Regions from separate parts of the Alcaligenes parafaecalis genome, predicted to be linked through region 2. Evidence: riboswitches for the same ligand, from Rfam matches in the RefSeq annotation. Region 2 holds a riboswitch; the other holds the start of a gene.

Region 1 (4,422 bases), 380 kb from region 2:
AAGCCACCCGTTTGGGTGGCTTTTCGCATCCGGGCTCCAGCCTCGTTCCAGTTCTGCTGCCCAAGGGCAGCGAGTTGGAGTGTTGCCAGTGTGTGCCAGCCAAGTTTTGTAGAACGAGGCCAGACCCGACTGCGGCAACACGGTTCTTGGTAGAACCGTGTTGTTTACATCACAACTTAGCTGACGCTTTGCGCCGCCAGGCCCAATGCCAAGTCTTTCTTCATGCGTTTCTTGTAGAAAGGCAGGCAGATGAACAAGGCCAGGAACCAGAATGGCGTGGCAATCAGGCCGATCAGGGTTTCTTCTTCCTGGCTGAACAAGTACAGCGCAAAGGCAAAGAACACCAGCGTCAGATAGCACATGGGAATCGCAAAGGGCATTTTGTAGCTCGATGCGGCATGGGCTTCAGGACGAACGCGACGGTACTTCAGGTAGGTGATCAGGATCACGGCCCAGACAAAGATAAAGCAGATGCTGGCCACGGTGGTCACGATGGTGAACACGCGCATCACGTCGCCTTCTGCGTAAAGCAGGAACAGGCTGGACAGCAAGAGGGCGCAAGAGTAGATCAGACCATTACGGGGGGTGCCGTTACGCGACAACTGGCTGAATGCTTCGGGAGCCAGCTTGTTTTTGGACAGACCGTACAACATGCGGCCTGTCGAGAACATGCCGCTATTGGCGGACGACAGGGCCGAGGTCAGCACCACAAAGTTGATGATGGCTGCTGCGGCACCCACGCCAATCAGCAAGAACATATTTACAAACGGGCTCTTGTTGGGAGCAACAATATCCCAAGGGGTGACGGTCATGATGGCGGTCAGGGCCAGCACGTAAAACACAATCACGCGAACGGGAATCTTGTTGATGGCTTTGGGCAGGTTCTTGGCAGGGTCAGCCGTTTCAGCAGAAGCCGTACCCACCAGCTCAATACCCACGAAGGCAAAGATGGCGATCTGGAAGGCGGCAAAGAAGCCATGCAATCCATTGGGGAACATGCCGCCGCGGTCCCACAAGTGGGTCAGGCTGGCTTTTTCGCCGGTCGGGCCGACAAAGCCGGTGAACAGCAGGTAAGCACCCACGCCAATCAGCGCAACAATGGCAATGATCTTGACCAAAGCAAACCAGAACTCCAGCTCGCCAAACAATTTGGCCGACAGCAGGTTAAAGATCAGCAAGAAGGCGATACACGCCAGGCCGGGAAGCCAGAGCGGAATGTCCGGCCACCAGAATTGGGTGTAGCCGGTAATGGCGACAATATCCGCAATACCAATAACCACCCAGCAGAACCAATAGCTCCAGCCCAGAAAATAGCCCATGGTCGGGCCCAGAATATCGGCGGAGAAATCCACGAAAGATTTGTATTCCAGGTTATGCAGGAGCAATTCCCCCATTGCCCGCATAACAAAAAACAAAAAGAACCCGATGATCATGTATGTGAACAAGACCGAAGGTCCGGCCAGGCTAATGGTGCGGCCTGATCCCATAAATAGCCCTGTACCGATAGCGCCTCCAATTGCTATCAGTTGCAGGTGCCGGTTTTTCAACGAGCGCTGCAGTCCAGATGAATGTTGCTGAGACACACTGTTCTCCTAGTTTTTTTTCGTTCAAATGCGTAATTATGACTGTGCTGCGAGAAAACAAAGGGCACAACCCGTCCTCAAGGACGGTTTTCTTGATGCCGATCTAAATAGGGTATGGAGCGCACAGCAGTCCTCCTTGTTCTGACGACATGAAATGTCAAAACAGACCTGTGTGCGAATAAAAATGGGAATAGGGATGTGGCGTGTCAGGCGGCCAGAAAATGGCACCCGACTATCTGCTCATAGATAGGCTCCGGACGAATAGGTGAACACAGGCCATATGGCCTCTGTACCCCCTCTGTCCGTTTACCTGAGAGCTTATCCATCGGTTCGCGATGGTCCCCTTCGGTGGGCACTGATGTGCCTCTCTCCAGAACGTCAAGGGTTCAAGATTCTTTTGCCTGAGAGATTCCGGGGTCGTTGCTCCGTCGGCGCTTCATCAAAGTGAAGACTCTCACCTGAACCGTTATTGACGCCGCTATTGTATAGACAGGTAAAAAGCGATGACTACTATCGTTAACCTGTAGGTCTTTAATGAGAATAATTCTTGTTTATTGATCTATTTTGTGGCTGGAAGGTCAACACTTGGAAGGGGAAATCGGGTGGCAAAAGAGGCGGAATGGCTCTTTATCAGGCGTCTGCACAGGGACCGCAGTTTTTGCATGGTAGCTATTCTTGAATGCTTTTAAGCTGAAACAGAAATTGGCAGGCGCCAGCCTACAATACGCGCTATCTGGCAAATTCTGTGCGTCGTTCTATGGTCGAATCCATTCTGCAACTTATCGAGCAACACGGTCTGTTGATCGTGTTTTTTAACGTGCTGGTTGAACAGGCCGGTGCGCCTGTGCCTGCGTATCCCGTGCTGGTGGTGACGGGGGCTTTGCATGAGTCTGGCGGCTACAGCTTGTGGGGCTTGCTGGGCGTGGCGGTTCTGGGGGCCATGATTGCGGACTACGGCTGGTATCTGGCTGGAAGGCGTTATGGCGGCAGATTGCTGGCCTTGTTGTGCAAGATTTCCTTATCCCCTGACTCCTGTATCCGGCAGACCGAATCCATTTATATGCGTTGGGGTGCGCCGTCTTTGATGGTGGCTAAATTCATTCCGGGCTTTGCTTCGATTGCCAGTGTTTTGGCCGGTACGGTTGGCACGCCTAAACGCAGCTTCCTGTTTTACGACATTATCGGGGCGGCCGTGTGGGCGGGCTCTGCGGTGTTTCTGGGTTCTTTGTTCAGCTCTGCTGTAGACGAACTCTTGAATGTCCTGGTCAGCCTGGGTGTGTTGGGCGGAATCCTGCTGGCGCTGGCCTTGGCGGTGTTTATTGCCAAGAAATGGTGGCAGCGTCATCGCTTCATCAAATCTTTGTGCATGGAGCGTGTCAGCGTGCAGGAGCTGCATCAGATGCTGTCTTCAGAAACTCCGCCCGTTATTGTGGATGTGCGTTCGACCTTTGTTCAGGCTCAAGGGCGCATTCCGGGAGCAATCAGTCTGGCCCTGGGCGAGGCGACGTTGAACCTGATTACCGACGGGGAAATCATTGTGTATTGCGATTGCCCCAACGAGGTGTCGGCGGCCTTGGTGTCCAAGCGTTTGCTGCAAAGTGGTTACAGCCGGGTGCGGCCTTTGGAAGGCGGTCTGGAGGCGTGGCGGGCTGCTGGTTTTGATGTACAGCGCGATCCTAATCTGCCTGAGGCAGCTTTATAAAAAAAGGCAGACAGGCTGTCTGTCTGCCGGAGTGGTGCTTGCTGGATCTGCGTTTGTGTTCAGGGTCGTGTCTGGCGACGGGCATGAGCTAAGGCAGCAGCTACAGCCAGCCCCCCGATCAGGGTTTGTGTACGGATGCTTCCAGCGTGGAGCGCGCCACGGCCAGGGTTTTTTGGCTCATCACCAGCCCACCCATGACCAGCGCAACACCCACCAGTTGCAGCGTGGTCGGCCAGACCCCTTTGATCAGCGCATCCAGAATGAACGCGGTGACTGGCACCAGCAGCATGAAGGGGGCCACGGTTACTGCACCAAGCTGTTTGATGGCGCTGAACCACAGCGCGAAGGGGCCAGCCGTCAGGACCGTCGCCAGCAGGAACAGGCCCAGCCAATGAACAGGAATAATCTGCGTTGGAATATCCTGGGTCAGCAGGGCGATCAGGCTCAGCTCAACCCCGGCAATCAGTAACTGCCAACCGGTAAAACCCAAGAGCGGGATGGGTGGTGCACCCCACTTGTTCATCAGAACCCCACCCGTTGCAATAGACAGCATGCTACCCAGCGCGGCGACAATGCCGACCATATCCAGGTGTGCCTGACTGGACATGACGACCAAGGACACACCCAGCGCACCCAAGAGGACAGCGCCAATCCGCATCAAGGCAGGGCGAGCACCCAGAATGCCCCAGGCAATAAAAATGGTGGCCAGCGGGGTCAGGGCCTGGAATATGGCGGCTACACCACCAGGAAGGCGAGTCGCAGCAATAAAGAACAGGCCAAAGAACAAGCCGGTGTTCAACGTGCCCAGCACCGCGAGTCGTCCCCACCAGGCGCGGGGAGGCAGGCTGCGGACCAGCATCAGCAAAACGATGGCGCCCCCCAAGGCCCGGACTGCTGCCAGAAACAAGGGGTTAGGCGGCAGCCAGGTGGTGGTCAGAATGTAAGTAAAGCCCCAGAGAATCGCGGCGGTGGCCGCAGCCAGTTTGGCGTTCATGTCGATGTACTCCCCATGATGAATTTTGGATGAGGAGACTATAGAAGTGCAACGATGACTTGGATAGATGGGAATATGGTCATCAGCGTTCCATAAACAGAACGACTGTGTATTTGCTGGATTTAGCCAGGTAGCCGTGCGGA
Region 2 (4,422 bases):
GGGCTTGGAGAAAATCCCGCCCGATCTGCTGGAGCAGTGTGAGTATTTGGCGGCCCGTCTGGGGGCATACGTGGCTGAAACCCCCATGCCGCAAGACAGTCCCTTGCTGCAGTTTTATTTTGAGCTGCTTTATTTTGTGGATTTGGCCGGACAATTCGGCTCGCACTCTTTGTTCGATATCTTGGCGCACCGCGATGGCGTGCTATTGAACCTGCGCAATATTGTGCCTGCGCCTTTTCTGGCTGAGCGTTATGGCGATGCTCATGGTGTTGTGCTGTTCTCTGGCACGCTGAATCCTTCGCAGTTTTATCGCGACGTCCTGGGTCTGCCGCCCAGTACCACCGAACTGAATGTGGCCTCGCCGTATCGGGCCGAGCAGTTACGGGTACGCCAGTACGCGGGTCTGTCTACCCGTTATGCAGACCGAGCCCAAAGCTTGGCAGGGGTTTGCGACATTGTCGGGCAGGCCTATCAGGAGCAGCCGGGTAACTATCTCTTGTTCCTGAGCAGCTTTGATTATCTGGAGCAGGTCAGCCAAGCTTTGCAGGAACGCTGGCCGGATATGCCCCTGTGGCACCAACAACCGGGCATGAGCGATCATCAACGAACGCAGTTTCTGGATCGCTTTACGCTGGACGGGAAGGGAGTAGGTTTGGCGGTGTTGGGCGGGGCGTTTTCCGAAGGGGTGGATTTACCCGGTAAACGCTTGATCGGTGCCTTTATTGCCACCTTGGGATTGCCGCAATTCAACCCTGCCAATGAGTCGGTGAAGCAAGTCATGGCCCAGCTCTTTGGGGAGCGGCGGGCCTATGACTATACCTATCTTTATCCGGGACTACGCAAGATTACACAGGCCGCGGGTCGTGTGATTCGCGATGAGCAGGATCAGGGCTTTGTGTATCTGCTTGACGAGCGCTATGGGCAGCGGCGGGTGCAGCAGTTGTTGCCGGACTGGTGGCAAATTGAGCAGGTGCGGACTGACGCTCGTTCTGGGCAATGACTTCAGTAATGATTTGAGCGGTAGCGGCAGACAAAGTCCAACCCAGGTGACCGTGACCCGTGTTGTAGTACACGCCAGGACGACTGCCTGCTTTCACGCGTGGCAGCATGTCCGGCATCATGGGACGCAGACCGGCCCACGGCACGACGCGGTCGGTTGCGGCATCGTGGAAGTTGCGGCGTGTCCAGTTGGTCAGCGGGGCAATACGGTCGGCACGTATGTCTTTGTTGCTGCCGTTGTATTCCGCCGTACCCGCCACGCGCAGTCGTTCCTTGCCCAGGCGGCTGGTCACAATCTTGGCTTCTTCGTCCAGCAAGCTGACCCAAGGGGCGGCATGTTGGGCTTCTGGCGTATCCAGATAGACCGAGATTGAATAGCCTTTCACAGGGTAAATATTGACGTAGTCGCCCAGCATATGGGCCAGATGACGGCTGCCTACACCGGCGCAAACCACCAGGGAATCCACGGACAAGGTATGCGTGTGCGCTTCAGCGCCGTCACCCGTGCGCAACTGGATACGGTGCGGAGGGCCGCAATCAATACCCAGCACTTCCGTATCTTGCAGGAACTTCACGCCGCGCTTGGCGCACGCATCCGCTAGCCCGCGTGTGTATTTGTGAATATCGCCTGTGGCATCAGAAGGCGTGAAGAAACCGCCGTAGTAGGTGCCTTGCAAAGCAGGTTCGATCTGGTGAATTTCGTCATTGGTGACGGTGCGGCGCTCCAGACCTCCTTTGTGCAGCAGTTGGCTGACTTTCTTGCCCGACTCAAAGCCGCCTGCCGTGTGGTAGATGTGCAAGATGCCGCGTTGTTCCAGGTCGAAATCAATGTTTTCGTCCTTGGCCCATTGGTACAGATTCTCGCGGGCCGTAATAGCCAGCTTGACGGTTTCAATGGTGTTGCGCTCGTAGCCGGAGATGGCACCCATAAACTGTGCCATCCAGCTATATTTGTGCCAGCTTGGTTTAGGGTTGAACAGCAGTGGGGCGTCTTTGCGCATCATCCACTTCAAGCCCTTGAGAATAGTGCTGCGGCTGTTCCAGACCTCGGCATTGCAAGCGGAAAGCTGCCCGCCATTAGCGAAGGAGGTTTCCATCGCAGGGTAGCGCAGGCGGTCGATAACGGTGACTTGATAGCCTTTCAGGCTAAGGGCGTAGGCGGTGGTAATTCCGGAAATACCGGCGCCAATGACGGCAATATGCGACATAACAGGCTCCTGACAGGTGAATTGCCACCAAATAGTGGCAATACCCCATCTGTCCTGTGACCTGAGAGTTTATCCAACCAGTGTGTCTGGCTGGGCTCCTTCGGTGGGCGTCGTGCGCCGCTCTCCAGAGTGTCGGGCTGGTACGATCCTTTTGCCTGAGAGATTCCGGGGTGGTTGCTCCGTCGGCGCCTGACTGAACAGGTCTCTTTCATACCGCCTGTAATGACGCGACTACATTAGCTGTGCTTGCAAAACTGCGCAATCAGGGTAAACCGGGAGCCCAAGGAGCGGGCTCCCGGTTGTGGGCTGTGGATCAGGAAGGATAAATCCACAGTTTGGAGGGGGGCAATTGCAGGTGATGTATGCCACCGGGCAGGGGTTCCGGCCCAAAAGCACGCAAGGTGCCTGCAGACGGGTCAGCCATGCGGAACACGTGCTCCCACTTGTCGCCCAGGTACATGCTGGTGGACAACTGCAGTTGCAGCGTATCGGGGCCAGGCTGGGCGTTCAGGTGTACCTGTTCAACACGGATCACGGCAGTGGCTTGCTGACCGGATGTCAGGGGGGCGGCTGCATGGCCCCATAGCTCCCAGCCGGGGCCACTTAGGCGGGTTTGCTGATCGCGCTGTTCGGTGACTTTCCCTTGCAGGCGATTGTTGGAACCCATGAACTCGGCTGTATAGAGCGTCTTGGGATTGCTGTAGACCTCTTGGGGCGTGCCTTGTTGCTCGATCTCGCCCCCGTTCAGCAGCAAGATGCGATCGGAAATGGCCATGGCTTCGGCTTGATCGTGGGTCACCATCAAGGCTGACAAGCCCATCTCCACAATCAACTCGCGCAGGAACACACGGGCTTCTTCACGCAGTTTGGCATCCAGGTTGGACAGCGGCTCATCCAGCAGAATGACGGGCGGGTTGTAGACCAGCGCACGTGCAATGGCGACCCGTTGTTGCTGCCCACCCGACAACTGGCTGGGGTAGCGTTCGCCCAAACCTTTCAGGCCTAGCTGATCCAGAATGGCTTCTACCTTCTGGCGGCTCTCGGCCTTGGGGGTTTTGCGCAAGGTCAGCGGATACGCCACGTTTTCCTGTACCGTCATGTGCGGCCACAAGGCGTAGGACTGGAAGACCAGCCCCAGGTTGCGGGCCTCGGCAGGCAGATCGACACGGGCCTTGGAGTCGTACAGCACATCATTATTGATGGCGATGCGGCCTTGAGAAGGCTGCTCCAGCCCGGCCACAGCACGCAGCAAGGTCGTCTTGCCGCTGCCCGAAGCGCCCAGCAGGGAAACCACTTCGCCTTTGTTCAGGCTCATGGAGACGCCTTTCAGGACGGGATTGCGGTCGTAGGCCAGATGGATATTTTCTACAGTCAGCTCGGTCATCGTAGTTTCACTCCGAAGCGCAATGCGATGGTCAGGCCAATGACCACCAACACGATATTGATAAAGGACAGGGCAGCCACAATGTCGATGGCACCGGTGGCCCACAGGGAGACCAGCATGGAACCAATGGTTTCCGTACCGGGAGTCAGCAAGTACACACCGGTGGAGTATTCCCGCTCGAAGATCAGGAACATCAGCAACCAGGAGCCGATCAAACCAAACTTCGCCAAAGGCAGGGTGATCTGACGCGTCACCTGGCCGGGACGAGCCCCCGTGCTACGGGCAGCTTCTTCCAGCTCCGGGCCTACTTGCAGCAGGGTGGAGGAGATCAGACGCAGACCGTATGCCATCCAGACCACGCTATAGGCCAGCCACACACTGAAGATGGTGCTGCGCAAAGCACGCAGAGGGCTGACAACGACGCCTCTTAGCCATTCCGCCATAGGCAGCACGGACAGCCAGCCGTTTTCCAGGGACTGATCCAGCCACATAGGCACGAACAGGAACATCCACAGGAAGGCCAGACCCGCCAGCAGACCGGGAACCGCGCGCGGAACCAGAACGCTGTAGTCCAGAAAGCGAGTAATGCCGTCTGGCTTGCGGTGCATGGCAAGGCCGATAAAGGTGTAGCAGATCACGGCCAGCGCACCACCGAACACACCAATGGCAATCGAATTCAGAATGGCGCGCAGCAGGTTGGCTTGCCCGAAGACTTGTCTGAACGCATCCAGAGAAAGCACGTCCATCAGCGAGACGCCAATGCCCCAGTTGGACACAAACGCGCGCAGCACCACACCGACAACCGGCACGATCACGGTAAAGAACAACCAT

Evidence for each region. Region 2 has a riboswitch for glycine ahead of OSH09_RS02530 (D-amino acid dehydrogenase). Riboswitches for the same ligand answer to the same signal wherever they lie in the genome.
Region 1: another riboswitch for glycine. It lies ahead of OSH09_RS00735 (amino acid permease); the one in region 2 lies ahead of OSH09_RS02530 (D-amino acid dehydrogenase).

Annotation. Positions count from the first base shown of each region.
Region 1 is NZ_JAPKNA010000001.1:166,271-170,692, forward strand. It holds gene OSH09_RS00735 (amino acid permease) at 177-1,583, opposite strand; glycine riboswitch at 1,963-2,052, opposite strand; gene OSH09_RS00740 (DedA family protein/thiosulfate sulfurtransferase GlpE) at 2,341-3,285, shown strand; gene OSH09_RS00745 (DMT family transporter) at 3,404-4,279, opposite strand.
Region 2 is NZ_JAPKNA010000001.1:543,391-547,812, forward strand. It holds partial or broken gene OSH09_RS02525 (ATP-dependent DNA helicase) at 1-901, shown strand, start outside; gene OSH09_RS02530 (D-amino acid dehydrogenase) at 846-2,207, opposite strand; glycine riboswitch at 2,256-2,336, opposite strand; glycine riboswitch at 2,341-2,428, opposite strand; gene OSH09_RS02535 (ABC transporter ATP-binding protein) at 2,521-3,591, opposite strand; gene OSH09_RS02540 (ABC transporter permease) at 3,588-4,422, opposite strand, start outside.